2 regions of the Streptomyces sparsogenes subsp. cuspidosporus genome follow, and region 1 is predicted to be linked to the other one. Evidence: riboswitches for the same ligand, from Rfam matches in the RefSeq annotation. Region 1 holds a riboswitch; the other holds the start of a gene.
What was found. A riboswitch is a leader RNA that binds a small molecule or an ion and turns the genes downstream of it on or off. The one in region 1 is predicted to bind cyclic di-AMP.
Positions count from the first base shown of each region.

Region 1 (7,189 bases):
GAGCAGGGCGGAGGCCACGCCGCGCCCCTGGTGAGCATCCTGGACGAGGAAGGCGACCTCGGCCTCGTCGGCCGGGCCCGTGGCGGGCAGTCCCCCGCCGTCGATCCGGTCGTAGCGGACGGTGGCGATGAACTCGTCCCCGATCGTCGCGGCCAGGCCCACCCGGTCGACGTAGTCGTGGTGCGTGAAGCGGTGGACGTCGCGGTCGGAGAGCCGGGGGTAGGGCGCGAAGAAGCGGTAGTACTTGGACTCGTCGGAGACCCGCTCGTAGAAGCTGACCAGGCGCCCCGCGTCGGCGGGGGTGATGGGGCGGATCTGGGCGGTGCCGCCGTCGCGGAGGACCACGTCGGCCTCCCAGTGGGCCGGGTAGGCGTGGGTGTCGGACGGGAGCCGCATGAGGGCCAGCCTACGGCCGTCGGACGGGGGTCCGAATGGTGGACGCCCTTGCGTGGGGAGGAGGTGTCGGGGGAAGGTCCGTATCGGGCCCGTACGGGCACGCCCGGACTCACTCGGGCACCGTTCGGGCATAATAAGACAACGACACTCGTGTGATATTGGTCTAGACAACAGCAACCCCGCACCTGAAGGGCAACACCATGGCTGAGCGCCGCGTCAACATCGGCTGGGCCGAGGGGCTGCACGCCCGCCCCGCGTCGATCTTCGTCCGGGCGGCCACCGCCGCCGGCGTCCCCATCACGATCGCCAAGGCCGGCGGCGCCCCGGTGAACGCCGCCTCCATGCTCGCGGTGCTCGGCCTGGGCGCCCAGGGCGGCGAGGAGGTCGTCCTCGCCTCCGAGGCCGAGGACGCCGAGGTCGCGCTCGACCGCCTGGCCAAGCTGGTCGCGGAGGGGCTGGAGGAGCTTCCGGAGACCGTCTGAGCGAAGGCGCGTTTCCTCGCCATCTCCGCGCGGCGCGGCCGCGGTGACCCGTCCCGGGTGGCCGCGGCCGCGTTTTTCATGCTTTCCGCCGCCCGCCGGAGCGGGGCAGAAATTCAGGGCACCAATGCGGGACGGTGACACGGGACGGCAATGCGGGGCAGCGATACAGGCCGGCGATACAGGCCGACAATGCGGGGCGGTAATCCCCATCATTTTTATAGGGGGCCGCTGTTAATTCCGGAGGCCCGTCGTGTTGACGGGAGGTTTCGAAGTCCTCACACCGGGGGCGGGGCGGCGCAGCCGGTATTCCGACATCGAGCGCTCGGCGTGCGCCGCGGCGAGCGCCCGCGCGCGGTCGGCGTCGCCGCGCGCCACGGCGTCCACCAGCGCGCCGTGCTCGCCCCAGGACTCGACGGCCCGGGACGAGAAGTCGGGGCGCGGGGCGCCCCCCGGGGCGGGCGGCGCGGCCCGGCGGGCCGGTTCCACCGTGTACACCCAGGCGATCTTGCGCCGCAGCTGTACCAGCAGCCCGGCCAGGCTCGGGGTGCCGGAGGCCTGGGCCAGCGTCTCGTGGAACCAGTCGCTCAGCGCCCGCAGCTCGCCCAACTGGCCGTGCCGGGCCCGCTCCTGGCCGAGCCGGACCAGGCCGCGCAGCACCTTCAGATGCGCCTCGGTGCGGCGCTGGGCCGCCCGCGCGGCGCCCAGCGGCTCCAGCAGCGCGCGGATGTCCAGCAGGTCGGCGGCCTCCCGCTCGGACGGCTGCGCGACACACGCGCCCGCGTGCCTGCGGGTGGTCACGAAGCCCTCCGACTCCAGCGTGCGCAGCGCCTCGCGCACGGGCACCCGGGAGACGCCGTAGCGCCGGGCGAGGAGGTCCTCGATCAGCCGGCTGCCCGGCGCGAAGGTGCCGGAGACGATGTCGTCGCGGATCGCCGTACACACCGCGTGCGCCGAAATTCGGCGACCTCCCTGGATCGCGGTCGTATCGCCGTTCACTTCCGGTCCCGCATCGTCGAACCTCCGCCTTAATCTCCGCGAAACGCAGCCGATTGACGCGTATTCAGCGACTCTATTCGAAGCGGCTTCGTTTTCCGACCGGCGGGAGGATTTCATGGAAATTTTTTGGCCAGGGCGGGCGGGTATGCCGAAGGCCCCCGGTCCGCTGGACCGGGGGCCTTCGTGGCGTCGGTGGGCCTGCGCCTGGCGGATGGCGCGCCTGTCAGATGTTGACGCCGTGCGAGCGCAGGTAGGCGACGGGGTCGATGTCCGAGCCGTAGTCGGGGCTGGTGCGGGCCTCGAAGTGCAGATGCGGCCCGGTCACATTGCCCGTGTCGCCGGACAGCCCGATCTGCTGGCCGGGGGTGACGGTCTGGCCCACGGAGACGCCGATGGACGACAGGTGGCCGTACTGGGTGTAGGTGCCGTCGTTCATCTTGATCACGACGTTGTTGCCGTACGCGCCGCCCCAGCCGGCCTCGACGACGGTGCCGGAGCCCACGGAGTGCACCGGGGTCCCGGTCGCGGCGTGGAAGTCCACCCCGGTGTGGCTGCCGGAGGACCACAGGCCGCTGGAGGACTGGTAGCTGGTGGAGACGTACGAGCCGGTGACCGGCAGCACGAACGTGTTCAGCCGCTTGCGCTCGGCCTCGCGCGCGGCCCGCTCCTTGGCCTCGCGCTCCTGCTTGGCCTTCTTCGCGGCCGCCTCGGCCTTCCGCTTGGCCTCGGCCGCCTGCCTCGCGGCCTCCTTGCGAGCCTGGGCCTGCGCGGCCGCCTTGGCGGCGGCCTCGTCGGCGGCGCTCTGCTGGGTCTGTGCCTGGGCCGCGACCTGGTCGGCGAGTTCACCGCCGATGGCGACGGCCTGGCGCAGCCCGGTGTCCTCGGCGGTGAGGCCGTCGTCCGTCGCGGCGAGGGCCGGGGCGGCGAGACCGGCCACCACGCCGGTGGCGGCAAGGGTGGCTATGCCCGCGAGGTTCGCGCCGGAGCGGACGGCGCGGGGGGCGCGACTGGGTCGGCGGTGCTTCCCGGTGGCACGGGTGAACGCCATCGTGTGGCGCACTCCTTTCCTTCCTTCTCGCCTACCGGGTTAGCTGTCGGGTTCGGAGCAGGAAGGTCTCCTACGGGCCCCTCGTCCCTCGCGGGGAGGTCACCCGATTCACCCCTGGGAATCGCCCCTCGGACGCCGCGGACGGCGCCGGGCGAGGCTGGTTCCCCGGCTCCCCTGGCTCGCGCCGTACGGGGACTCGGCGATGGTTGCCCGTGCCGCGGGTGCGGCGTGGCTCGGGCGGACAACCGCACTGACGCTAAACGGCACCACTTTCGATCGCCAAACGGTTCCACTCTTTTGTTGGTTTCCCCACAGACACGCCCGACCAGACGGGCGACCTCTGCTATAAAGCGGGCAAACAGGAGGACCCCGGCGCCTGAAACGGCGCCAGGGTCCCTTTTCTCACGGTCTGTTCGGCCCGCTCGCGCGGCCCTCCCGACGGATCAGCCCTGGATGACGCGCACCTCGCCGATGCCCAGCGTCTTGACCGGCTCCTCGATCTTCGAGGCGTCGCCGACGAGCACCGTGACCAGCCGGTCGGGCGGGAAGGCGCTCACCACCGCGGCGGTCGCCTCCACCGTGCCGGTCTCCGCGAGACGGGTGTACAGCTGCGCCTGGAAGTCATCCGGCAGGTGCTGCTCGACCTGGTCGGCGAGGGTGCCCGCGACGGCGGCCGCCGTCTCGTACTTCAGCGGGGCCACCCCGACGAGGTTCTGCACGGCGACGTCGCGCTCGGCGTCAGTGAGGCCCTCCTCCTTCAGCGTGCCCAGCACCTTCCACAGGTCCTCCAGGGCCGGGCCGGTGACCTCGGTGGCCACCGAGCCGCTGATGGCCAGCATCGCCGCGCCCGTGGCTCCTCCGGAGGCGTCCGGGGCCGTCGAGCGCAGCACCTGGCCGAAGGCCCGCACGCCGTAGGTGTAGCCCTTCTCCTCGCGCAGCACCCGGTCGAGCCGGGAGGTGAGGGTGCCGCCCAGGCAGTAGGTGCCCAGCACCTGGGCGGGCCAGACCCGGTCGTGCCGGTCGGCGCCGATCCGCCCGATGAGCAGCTGCGTCTGCACCGCGCCCGGCCGGTCCACGATGACCACCCGGCCGGTGTCGTCGGCGGTGATCGGCGCCATCGGGCGCGGCTCGGCGGCGCCCCCGGTCCAGGTGCCGAGGGTCTCGGCCAGCGCCTTGTCGAGGTCGACGCCGGTCAGGTCGCCGACCACCACGGCGGTCGTGGTGGAGGGGCGGACATGCGCCTCGTAGAAGGCCCGCACGGCCGCGGCGTCGATGCCCTCGACGGTCTCCTGGGTGCCCTGGCGCGGCCGGGACATCCGGGCCTCGGCCGGGAAGAGCTCCTTCGACAGCGCCATCGAGGCGCGCCGGGCGGGGTTGGCCAGCTCGTGCGGGATCTCGTCCAGGCGGTTGCGCACCAGCCGCTCGACCTCGCCCTCGGGGAAGGCGGGCGCGCGCAGCGCGTCGGCCAGCAGGCCGAGCGCCTTGGGCAGCCGGGAGACGGGGACCTCCAGCGACACCCGGACGCCGGGGTGGTCCGCGTGGGCGTCCAAGGTGGCACCGCAGCGCTCCAGCTCGGCCGCGAACTCCTCGGCGGTGTGCTTGTCGGTGCCCTCGGACAGGGCGCGGGCCATGATCGTGGCGATGCCGTCGAGCCCGGCCGGCTCGGCCTCCAGCGGGGCGGCCAGGTTGATCTCCACGGCGACGACCTGCTGGCCGGGGCGGTGGCAGCGCAGCACGGTCAGCCCGTTGGACAGCTCGGCGCGCTCGGGGGCCGGGAACGCCCACGGCTTGGCGGCGCCCGGCCGCGGCTGCGGGTGGAAGGTCATGGTGGTGGTGACGGCGTCGCTCACTGGGCCGACTCCCCTTCTGCGTCGTTGTCCTCGGCGGTGTCGTCGGCCTGCTGGGCGCCCTGGACCGGTTCGTAGACCAGCACCGCGCGGTTGTCGGGGCGCAGCCTGGCCTGGGCCACGGCCCGCACCTCCTCGGCCGTCACCTGGAGGACCCGCTCCACGGCGGTCAGCGCCAGCTGCGGGTCGCCGAACAGCACCGCGTAACGGCACAGCTCGTCGGCGCGGCCGCCGACCGTGGCCAGCCGGTCCAGCCACTCGCGCTCCAGCTGGGCCTGGGCGCGCTCCATCTCCTCGGGCGTCGGCCCCTCCTCGGCGAACCGGGCCAGCTCCTCGTCGACGGCGGCCTCGATGTCGGGCACCTCGACGCCGGCGGAGGTCTTCACGTCCAGCCAGCCGAGCGAGGGGGCGCCCGCCAGCCGCAGCAGACCGAAGCCCGCGGCCACCGCCGTACGGTCGCGGCGCACCAGGCGGTTGTGCAGCCGGGAGGACTCGCCGCCGCCCAGGACGGTCAGCGCCAGGTCGGCGGCGTCGGCCTCGCGGGTGCCGTCGTGCGGCAGCCGGTAGGCGGCCATCAGGGCGCGGGCCGGGACCTCCTCCTCCACGACCTCGCGCAGCTGCCCGCCGATCACGTCCGGCAGGGTGCCGTCGCGCGGCGGGCGCTTGCCGTCGTGGGAGGGGATGGTGCCGAAGTACTTCTCGATCCAGGCCAGGGTCTGCTCGGGGTCGATGTCGCCCACGACCGCCAGCACCGCGTTGTTCGGCGCGTAGTAGGTGCGGAAGAACTCGCGCGCGTCCTCCAGGGAGGCCGCGTCCAGGTCGGCCATGGAGCCGATCGGGGTGTGGTGGTACGGGTGGCCCTCTGGGTAGGCCATGGCGACCAGGCGCTCGAAGGCGGTGCCGTACGGCACGTTGTCGTAGCGCTGGCGGCGCTCGTTCTTGACGACGTCCCGCTGGTTCTCCAGGCTCTCCTCGTCCAGCGCGGTCAGCAGCGACCCCATGCGGTCCGCCTCGAGCCACAGCGCCAGCTCCACCTGGTGGGCGGGCATCGTCTCGAAGTAGTTGGTCCGCTCGAAGCTGGTGGTCCCGTTGAGCGAGCCGCCGGCGCCCTGCACCAGTTCGAAGTGGCCGTTGCCCTTCACCTGCGACGAGCCCTGGAACATCAAGTGCTCGAAAAGGTGAGCCAGACCGGTGCGTCCCTTGACTTCGTGGCGCGAGCCGACGTCGTACCAGAGGCAGACCGCCGCGACCGGGGTCAGGTGGTCCTCGGAGAGCACCACCCGCAGGCCGTTGGCCAGCCGGTGCTCGGTCGCTGTCAGGCCGCCGGAGCCGGCTTGTTCCGTGGCCGTGTGACCCATGGGCATGTACGTCCCTTCGATCGCGTGATGGAGCGCGTGCGAGCCGCTTGAAGTGCGGTCCTGTCACTGTATGCAAGCGCACGGACATCTGGCGAAGTTCCCGCCGGGGGAATCTCTCGGAGGGGCGTTGTCAGTGGCCCGTTCCACACTTGTCGGTGGCCCGGTCCACAATGGTCGGCGTCAGATCCCGCCTCGGCAGTTGAAGGAGCCGCAAGCGCGATGGCCCGCCGCAGCACAAAGACCCCTCCGCCGGACGATTTCGAGGAGCGCATCCTCGACATCGACGTCGTCGACGAGATGCAGGGCTCCTTCCTCGAGTACGCGTACTCGGTCATCTACTCGCGCGCGCTGCCCGACGCCCGTGACGGACTCAAGCCGGTGCACCGGCGGATCCTCTACCAGATGAACGAGATGGGCCTGCGGCCCGAGCGCGGCTTCGTCAAGTGCGCCCGCGTCGTCGGCGAGGTCATGGGCAAGCTGCACCCCCATGGCGACGCGTCGATCTACGACGCGCTGGTGCGCATGGCGCAGCCCTTCTCGATGCGGGTGCCGCTGGTCGACGGCCACGGGAACTTCGGCTCCCTGGGCAATGACGACCCGCCCGCGGCGATGCGGTACACCGAGTGCCGGATGGCCTCGGCGACCTCGCTGATGACCGAGTCGATCGACGAGGACACCGTCGACTTCGGCCCGAACTACGACGGCAGCGAGCAGGAGCCGGTGGCCCTGCCCGCCGCCTATCCGAACCTGCTGGTCAACGGCTCGTCCGGGATCGCGGTCGGCATGGCGACGAACATGCCCCCGCACAACCTGGGCGAGGTGATCGCCGCCGCCCGCCATCTGATCAAGCACCCGGGCGCGGACCTGGACACCCTGATGCGGTTCGTGCCGGGACCCGACCTGCCGACCGGCGGCCGGATCGTGGGCCTGGGCGGCGTCCGGGACGCGTACGAGAGGGGGCGCGGCACCTTCAAGATCCGCGCAACGGTCTCGGTGGAGGACGTGACGGCCCGCCGCAAGGGTCTGGTCGTCACCGAACTGCCCTTCACGGTCGGCCCCGAG
Region 1 covers NZ_BAAASD010000009.1:100,900-108,088, reverse strand. Annotated here, with positions in the region: gene ABFY07_RS14085 (bifunctional acetate--CoA ligase family protein/GNAT family N-acetyltransferase) at 1-396, opposite strand, end outside; gene ABFY07_RS14080 (HPr family phosphocarrier protein) at 597-878, shown strand; gene ABFY07_RS14075 (GntR family transcriptional regulator) at 1,110-1,820, opposite strand; gene ABFY07_RS14070 (M23 family metallopeptidase) at 2,098-2,922, opposite strand; cyclic di-AMP (ydaO/yuaA leader) riboswitch at 2,937-3,134, opposite strand; gene ABFY07_RS14065 (M16 family metallopeptidase) at 3,366-4,772, opposite strand; gene ABFY07_RS14060 (M16 family metallopeptidase) at 4,769-6,133, opposite strand; gene ABFY07_RS14055 (DNA gyrase/topoisomerase IV subunit A) at 6,347-7,189, shown strand, end outside.

Region 2 (7,189 bases), on a different contig from region 1:
AGGTCCAGGGCCCGCTCGATGTCGGCCCGTATGGCGGCGATCTGACCGGGCGCCGGCGGGTCGCTGATCCGCCCGTCCACGACCAGATGGCGCTCGGTCATCCGCACACAGCCGATGTCCACGCTGCGCGCGGCGCGCACCCGGCCGTCGCCGACCACGAACTCGGTCGAGCCGCCGCCGATGTCCACCACCAGGTAGGGCCGGGCCAGGCCCTGGCGGTCGGTCAGCTCCTTGGTGGCGCCCGTGAAGGAGAACTCCGCCTCCTGGTCGCCGCTGATCACCTCGGGCTCCACGCCCAGGATCCCCACGACCCCGCGCGCGAACTCCTCGCGGTTCTCCGCGTCGCGGGAGGCGGAGGTGGCGACGAAGCGGACCCGCTCGACGCCGAGCCCGCCGATCACCTCCGCGTACTCCCGGCAGGCCGCGAAGGTGCGCTCCAGGGCCTCGGGGGCCAGCCGCCCGGTGCGGTCCACGCCCTGGCCGAGCCGGACGATGCGCATCCGGCGGTCGAGCTCGCCGATCCGGCCGGTCGCCGGGTCGGCGTCGGCCACCAGCAGCCGGATCGAGTTGGTGCCGCAGTCCACGGCCGCGACGCGGCTCATGCGCCCTCCCCCGCGCTCTCCCGGTCGCCCGCCGCCCGGCCGCCGCACGGGGTCGCGCACGGCCCCTTCGCCCACCACTTCGGCAGCATGGCGAGGGCCTCGTCGCCGAGCGGGTTGACCCCGGGGCCCGCGGCGAGGGAGTGGGCGACGAGGACGTGCAGGCACTTGACCCGGTCCGGCATCCCGCCCGCGCTGGGGAACCCCTCCAGCACCTCGATAGCGTCGCGGCGCGCGAGGTAGTCCTCGTGGGCCGCCCGGTAGGCGTCGGCCAGCTCGGGGTCGGTGGCCAGCCGGGCCGTCATCTCCTTCATCACGCCCTCGGCCTCCAGCGTGCCGATCGCGGAGGCGGCGCGCGGGCAGGTCAGGTAGTAGAGGGTCGGGAAGGGCGAGCCGTCCTCGAGCCGCGGGGCGGTCTCGACGACGTCCGGGTTGCCGCAGGGGCAGCGGTGCGCGACGGCGCGCAGACCACGCGGCAGGCGGTTCAGCTGCTCCTTGACGGCGGCGATGTCCGCGTCGGTGGGCGCGGTGGGCTCCGTCTGCGGAGGGGGCGTATCCATCGGTGGGAAGTTCTCTTCGATCGGTTCGGTCGGCCGCCCCGGGCGGCCGGTTGCTTCGGTCAGCGCTTCGCGCGGGCCCCGCCGTCCGCGGCGTCCGCGGCGTCGACGCTGTCCCACAGGTTGCTGTACCAGGGACGGCCGGCCGCGCCCTGGTCGGAGGAGCGCTCGGCCTCGCCGCCGCCGTCGACCACGCTGTAGCCGGTCTCCCCCGGCCGCGTGAAGTGCAGCCGCTCGCGGGCCTGCTGCTCGATGTAGGCGGGGTCCTGGAGCCGGGCCTTCTCCTCGCGCAGCTTCTTGACGTCCTCGCGCTCCTTCTGCGCCTGGCGCCGCTGGTCGGAGATGTCCGAGCGCTGCGAGATGTACTGCCGCATGGGGTAGGCGAGGGCCACCACCAGCGAGCAGACGACCAGCGCGAGCAGCGCGGCCCGGCCGGTGAGCCGGTTGCGGCGGCGCCGCACGCGGGCGCGGTAGACGCGGGCGGCGGCGTGCTCGCCCAGCGCCCTGAGCCTGGTCGCGGTGGAGAACCGATCCCGATCCGCCGGCACGTCGCCTCCCCGGTCGTGACTTCGCTGCGTACGCCGTCCCCGGCCACGGTACGGGACCGGGGCCGGGGACGTGCGTCAGGCGTGGCTGTCAGGCTCGGTGGCGGTTCAGCCCTTGGCGACCGCGCCCTTGAAGCGCGGGAAGGCGGAGCGGCCCGCGTACACCGCCGCGTCGTCGAGGATCTCCTCGATGCGCAGCAGCTGGTTGTACTTGGCCACGCGCTCGGAGCGGGCCGGGGCGCCGGTCTTGATCTGGCCGCAGTTGGTGGCGACGGCCAGGTCGGCGATGGTGACGTCCTCGGTCTCGCCGGAGCGGTGCGACATCATGCACTTGAAGCCGTTGCGCTGGGCGAGCTCGACCGCGTCCAGGGTCTCGGTCAGCGAGCCGATCTGGTTGACCTTGACCAGCAGCGCGTTGGCGGTGCCGCTCTCGATGCCGCGGGCCAGCCGCTCCGGGTTGGTGACGAACAGGTCGTCGCCGACCAGCTGGACCTTGTCACCGAGCTGGTCGGTGATCGTCTTCCAGCCGTCCCAGTCCTCCTCGTTCAGCGGGTCCTCGATGGACACCAGCGGGTACGCGTCGACCAGCTCGGCGTAGTACGCGGTCATCTCGGCGGCGCTGCGGGTCTGGCCCTCGAACGTGTACGAGCCGTCCTTGTAGAACTCGGAGGCGGCGACGTCGAGCGCCAGCGCGATGTCCTGGCCCGGCTGGTAGCCGGCCTTCTTGATCGCCTCGACGATCAGGTCCAGGGCGTCGCGGTTGGAGTTCAGGTTCGGGGCGAAGCCGCCCTCGTCGCCGAGGCCGGTGGACAGGCCCCGCTCCTTCAGCACGGACTTCAGGGTGTGGTAGACCTCGGCGCCCCAGCGCAGCGCCTCCGAGAAGGACTCGGCGCCGATCGGCGCGATCATGAACTCCTGGATGTCCACGTTGGAGTCGGCGTGCGAGCCGCCGTTGAGGATGTTCATCATCGGCACCGGCAGCAGATGGGCGTTGGGGCCGCCCAGGTACCGGAAGAGCGGCAGGTCGGAGGCCTCGGACGCGGCGTGCGCCACGGCGAGCGAGACACCGAGGATGGCGTTGGCGCCGAGCGAGGACTTGTCCGGGGTGGCGTCCAGGTCGAACATCGCCTGGTCGATCAGGCGCTGCTCGGTGGCGTCATAGCCGACCAGCTCCGGGCCGATCTGCTCGATGACGGCGAGGACGGCCTTCTCGACGCCCTTGCCCCCGTAACGGTTCTTGTCGCCGTCGCGGAGCTCGAGGGCCTCGAAGGCGCCGGTGGAGGCCCCGGAGGGCACGGCGGCACGGCCGGTGCTGCCGTCGTCGAGGCCGACCTCGACCTCGACCGTGGGGTTGCCTCGCGAGTCGAGGATCTCGCGAGCTACGACGACGTCGATGGACGGCACGAGGATCTCCTTCGTATGGGTCTGTGGTTCTGCAGCACGAGCCTAACGGGCCCGGGGGCCCCGCCCGACGTTCGCCCGTCCCCCGAGACGGGACATTGCATAAAAAGCCAGATAGCGGGGCGAATGTGAGTATTTTCAGGGAACTCGCTGGCCGAACGTGTGAAGCCCCGGCGGGGCGCGCCTGGTGGGGGGGGCGGCGCGCCCGGCCGGGGCCGTATCGGGGGGTGCCGGGCCGACGGATGCCCGGCGGGGAGGGTCAGCCGAGGTGCAGCCGCTGGCCCGGGTAGATGAGGTTGGCGTCCTCGACGACGTCCTTGTTCAGCTCGAAGAGCTTCTTCCAGCCGCCCTTGACGTGGTGCGCCTTGGCGATCTTGGAGAGGGTGTCGCCGGACTCCACCTTGTACTCGCCGTCGCCCTTCTTGATCTCGTGACGGGCCTGCCCGCGCCCGGCGTGGGCGTCCTCGCCGCGGGGCTGCGCCTTCGGCGCGGCCTGCTCGGCGGGCTTGGCGGGCTGGGCCGGCTTGGCGGGCTGGGCCGGCTTCGCGGGCTGCGTGGTGGTAGAGGTGGCCGGGGTGCCGCCGGTGGTCAGCCCCTTGCCGCAGACCGGCCAGGCGCCCTTGCCCTGCCCGGCCAGGACCTTCTCGGCTATCTGGATCTGCTGGGCCTTGGAGGCCAGGTCGGCGCGGGGCGCGAACGCCGTGCCGCCGTAGGCGGCCCAGGTGGAGTTGGTGAACTGGAGGCCGCCGTAGAAGCCGTTGCCGGTGTTGATCGACCAATTGCCGCCGGACTCGCACTGCGCGACCGCGTCCCACTGGGCGGTGGTCGCGGCGGAGGCGGAGGTGGCACCCAGGATCGGCGCGGCGACGGCCGCACCGGCGACGCCGGCGAGCGCGGCGATGCGGGTGACCTTGGAGGGACGGCGGTGCTTACCCTTGTCGTTACGCATGTTCGTTCCTCACCGACGCCTACGAGGTGAGCTGTCGGGTTCGGGCGTGAGTTGCCCGGCCGTGCGCGGTTCCCCGCACCCGGCTTCACCCCTAGCCGCACCGGCCCGTCCCCGGGCCACCGCGGCACCTACCTTGGGTCCCCCGCTCCTGCCTTCGGCGCAAACGCGTCTGTTTCCCCCCGACCGCCGGCAGGACTCGGCGTGACGATCGACGGTGCCCGCGGTGGCGAGCGAAAAGACGTTAAACACACCTTCCGGCGAGGTTCAAACCCCGACATCCCAGCGAAGACGGCCTCTTCCGCACCCAGTCGGCCCACATCCACGCAGGTGAGGCCGGGTGCGGAAAGATCGGACAGGCGGCGCACCCCGGGCGATGTGACGAGATGTATGTCTCACCGCCGCCAGATCGGGCAATTCACCCCGAACTGCCGCTATCTGACGCTGAGATCGAGGCGCTGACCAGGGTGAATGAGATCGGGGTCGGCCCCGATGACGGAGTCGTTGGCCTCATACAGCTCGGGCCACCCTCCGTCCACCTTCTGTTCGTCCGCGATGCCTGACAGGTTGTCACCGGTCCGGACCGTGTAGTCCGCGCGGCCGAGGGGCTGCAGCGGGGTCTTCGCGCGGTCCGCGTCGTCGCGTGAGGCATGGCGCCCGGAGGGCCGCGCCTGGTCCGCCGCGTCCCCGGACTGCCCCTCCCGGGCGTCGGGCGCGCCGCGGTGGCGACCGGTGGGGGCGGAGGAGGAGTCCTCGTCCGCGCCCGGCGCGTCGCGGTCCGGGGGCGGCGTCTGGTGCGACGTGCCGCCCGAACCGGCGGAGGAGTCGCCGGAGGTGCCGGCGGAGGAGCCGCCGGAGGTGCCGGCCGACGAGCCGCCGGACTCGTCGTCGGACTCGTCGTCGGACGGGGCAGAATCCGACGCTCCGGCTTTGTCGGACGTATCGGATTCTCCCGAGGTGTCCGGCGTACCGGCCTTATCGGATCGGCCGGAACTATCGGACGATTCGCCCGTAGTGGGGTCGTCGGTACCCGTCGACTCCTTCGGCTCGGGCGTCCCGGTGGAGCCGGGGGTCACCTCGAGCGCGTCGCCGAGGTCGGCGAGCCCGGCGCTCAGCGCGCAGCTCGGCCAGGCGTCGGGGCCGCGGTCGGCCAGGATCGCCTGGGCGACGGCTATCTGCTGGGAGCGGCTGGCGAGGTCGGGGCGCGGGGCGTACCGCTGACCGCCGTACTTCTTCCACATGTCCAAGGTGATCTGCAGACCGCCGTAGAAGCCGTTGCCTTCGTTGGCGCTCCACATCCCGCCGCTCTCGCACTCGGCCACGCGGTCCCACGTCTGGACCTCCGCGGCCTGGGCGCCGACGGCGCCGAAGAGCGGCATGGCGATGCCGGCGCCGGTCACCCCCGCCGCGACCACGATTGCCGGAGCCTGACGGGGGCGGCGGTGTCGACCGTTCCCGGAGCGCATGCGTTTGCCTCTCGTGTGGCGACTGAGTCGTCGGTCGAACATAGCGACGTCACACGATCATCACAAGCAGATGTATCCCAGGTCACGCGGCGGTCACACGCCTGAGGTCATGTCACTTCCGTCCCGATTTCCGGGCGTTGTCAGGACCCCGTCCCGCCGCCCGTCGCGGTGCTCGGATCCCAGGTCACGGGCAGCTCACGCAGCCCGCGCATGATCAGGCCGCCGCGCCGGCGCACCTCCTGCGGCTCCACCGCGAGCCGCAGATCCGGCAGGCGCCGCAGCAGGGTGCCGAGGGCGGTCCGGGCCTCGAGGCGGGCCAGCGGCGCGCCCAGACAGTAATGGATGCCGTGGCCGTAGCCGAGGTGCTGGTTGTCGGCGCGGGAGAGGTCGAGCACATCGGGCGCCTCGAAGCGCTCGGGGTCGCGGTCGGCCGCGGCCAGCACCACCAGCACCGGGTCGCCCACGGCGACGCGCTGCCCGCCGATCACCACGGGTTCGGTGGCGAACCGCCAGGTGGCGATCTCCACCGGACCGTCGTAGCGGAGCAGTTCCTCGACGCCGGTCGCCAGCAGCCCCTCGTCCCCTTCTTTGAGGGCCCGCCGCAGCCGGTCGCACTGGACCGGGTCGCGCAGCAGCGCGTAGACGCCGTTGCCGATCAGATTGACGGTGGTCTCGAAGCCGGCGAACAAGAGGATGAAGGCCATCGCGGCGGCCTCGTTCTCGGTGAGGTGCTCGCCGTGGTCGCTGGCGCGGATCAGCCCGGAGATCAGATCGACGGACTGCTCGCCGTCCCCCCGCCCCAGCGACTCGCGCTTGCGGTGGATGAGGTCGGCGAGATAGGCGCGGATCCGCTTCACCGCTCGGGCCACCCCGCCGCGCGGACCGCCGCCGTGACGGATCATCATCCCGGCCCAGTCGCGGAAGTCGTCCTGGTCCTCGCGCGGTACGCCGAGCAGGTCGCAGATGGCGTAGATGGGCAGCGGAAAGGCGAACTCGTGGATCAGGTCGGCCTGCCCCCGGGAGCCGAAGCCGTCGATGAGGCGGTCGGTCAACTCCTGGACGCGCGGCGCGAACGCGGCCACGCGGCGCGGGGTGAACGCCTTGGACACCAGCCGCCGCAGCCGGGTGTGGTCGGGCGGGTCGATGTTCAGCAGATGCGTCACCAGGTCCGCGCTGTGCTCGCCCGGGATGCCCACCTTGCCCTTGGCGTGCGCGGCCTCGCTGTGGTGGGCCGGATTCTTCGACAGCCGGGGGTCGGCGAGCGCGGCCCGGGCATCCGCGTACCGGGTCACCAGCCAGGCCTCGACACCGCTGGGCAACGTCGTGCGGTGGACGGGTTCGTGCTCCCGCAGCCAGGCGTACGCGGGATACGGATCGGCGGCGAACTCCCAGCTGAAAAGCGTGGGCGAGCAGGCGGGGCGGGGCTGGTCTGACACCCCCCGACGATACCGGCCGAAGCGGGACAGTCCGTCCGCCCGTATTCCTCCGGGATTCCCTGGAAAAAAGCGCATAAAAACCGGGCCGATTTCACATGTGTGTGCGAATACCGGGTCACGCGTGCTCAGCACCGAGTAATTGACCGATATCAGACCGCCACCGCGGGAGCGCACGGGGCCCGGCCGCGCACGCCCCCGCGATGCGCTGCCGCACTCGTCCGTGCCGCCGAACAGGCGGG
Region 2 covers NZ_BAAASD010000046.1:12,975-20,163, reverse strand. Annotated here, with positions in the region: gene ABFY07_RS35570 (Ppx/GppA phosphatase family protein) at 1-602, opposite strand, end outside; gene ABFY07_RS35565 (DUF501 domain-containing protein) at 599-1,159, opposite strand; gene ABFY07_RS35560 (FtsB family cell division protein) at 1,219-1,704, opposite strand; gene eno (phosphopyruvate hydratase) at 1,810-3,105, opposite strand; gene ABFY07_RS35550 (transglycosylase family protein) at 3,362-4,051, opposite strand; cyclic di-AMP (ydaO/yuaA leader) riboswitch at 4,053-4,221, opposite strand; gene ABFY07_RS35545 (transglycosylase family protein) at 4,483-5,463, opposite strand; gene ABFY07_RS35540 (cytochrome P450 family protein) at 5,655-6,950, opposite strand.
Region 2: linked by a shared signal. The riboswitch ahead of ABFY07_RS35550 (transglycosylase family protein) and the one ahead of ABFY07_RS14070 (M23 family metallopeptidase) in region 1 are both predicted to bind cyclic di-AMP.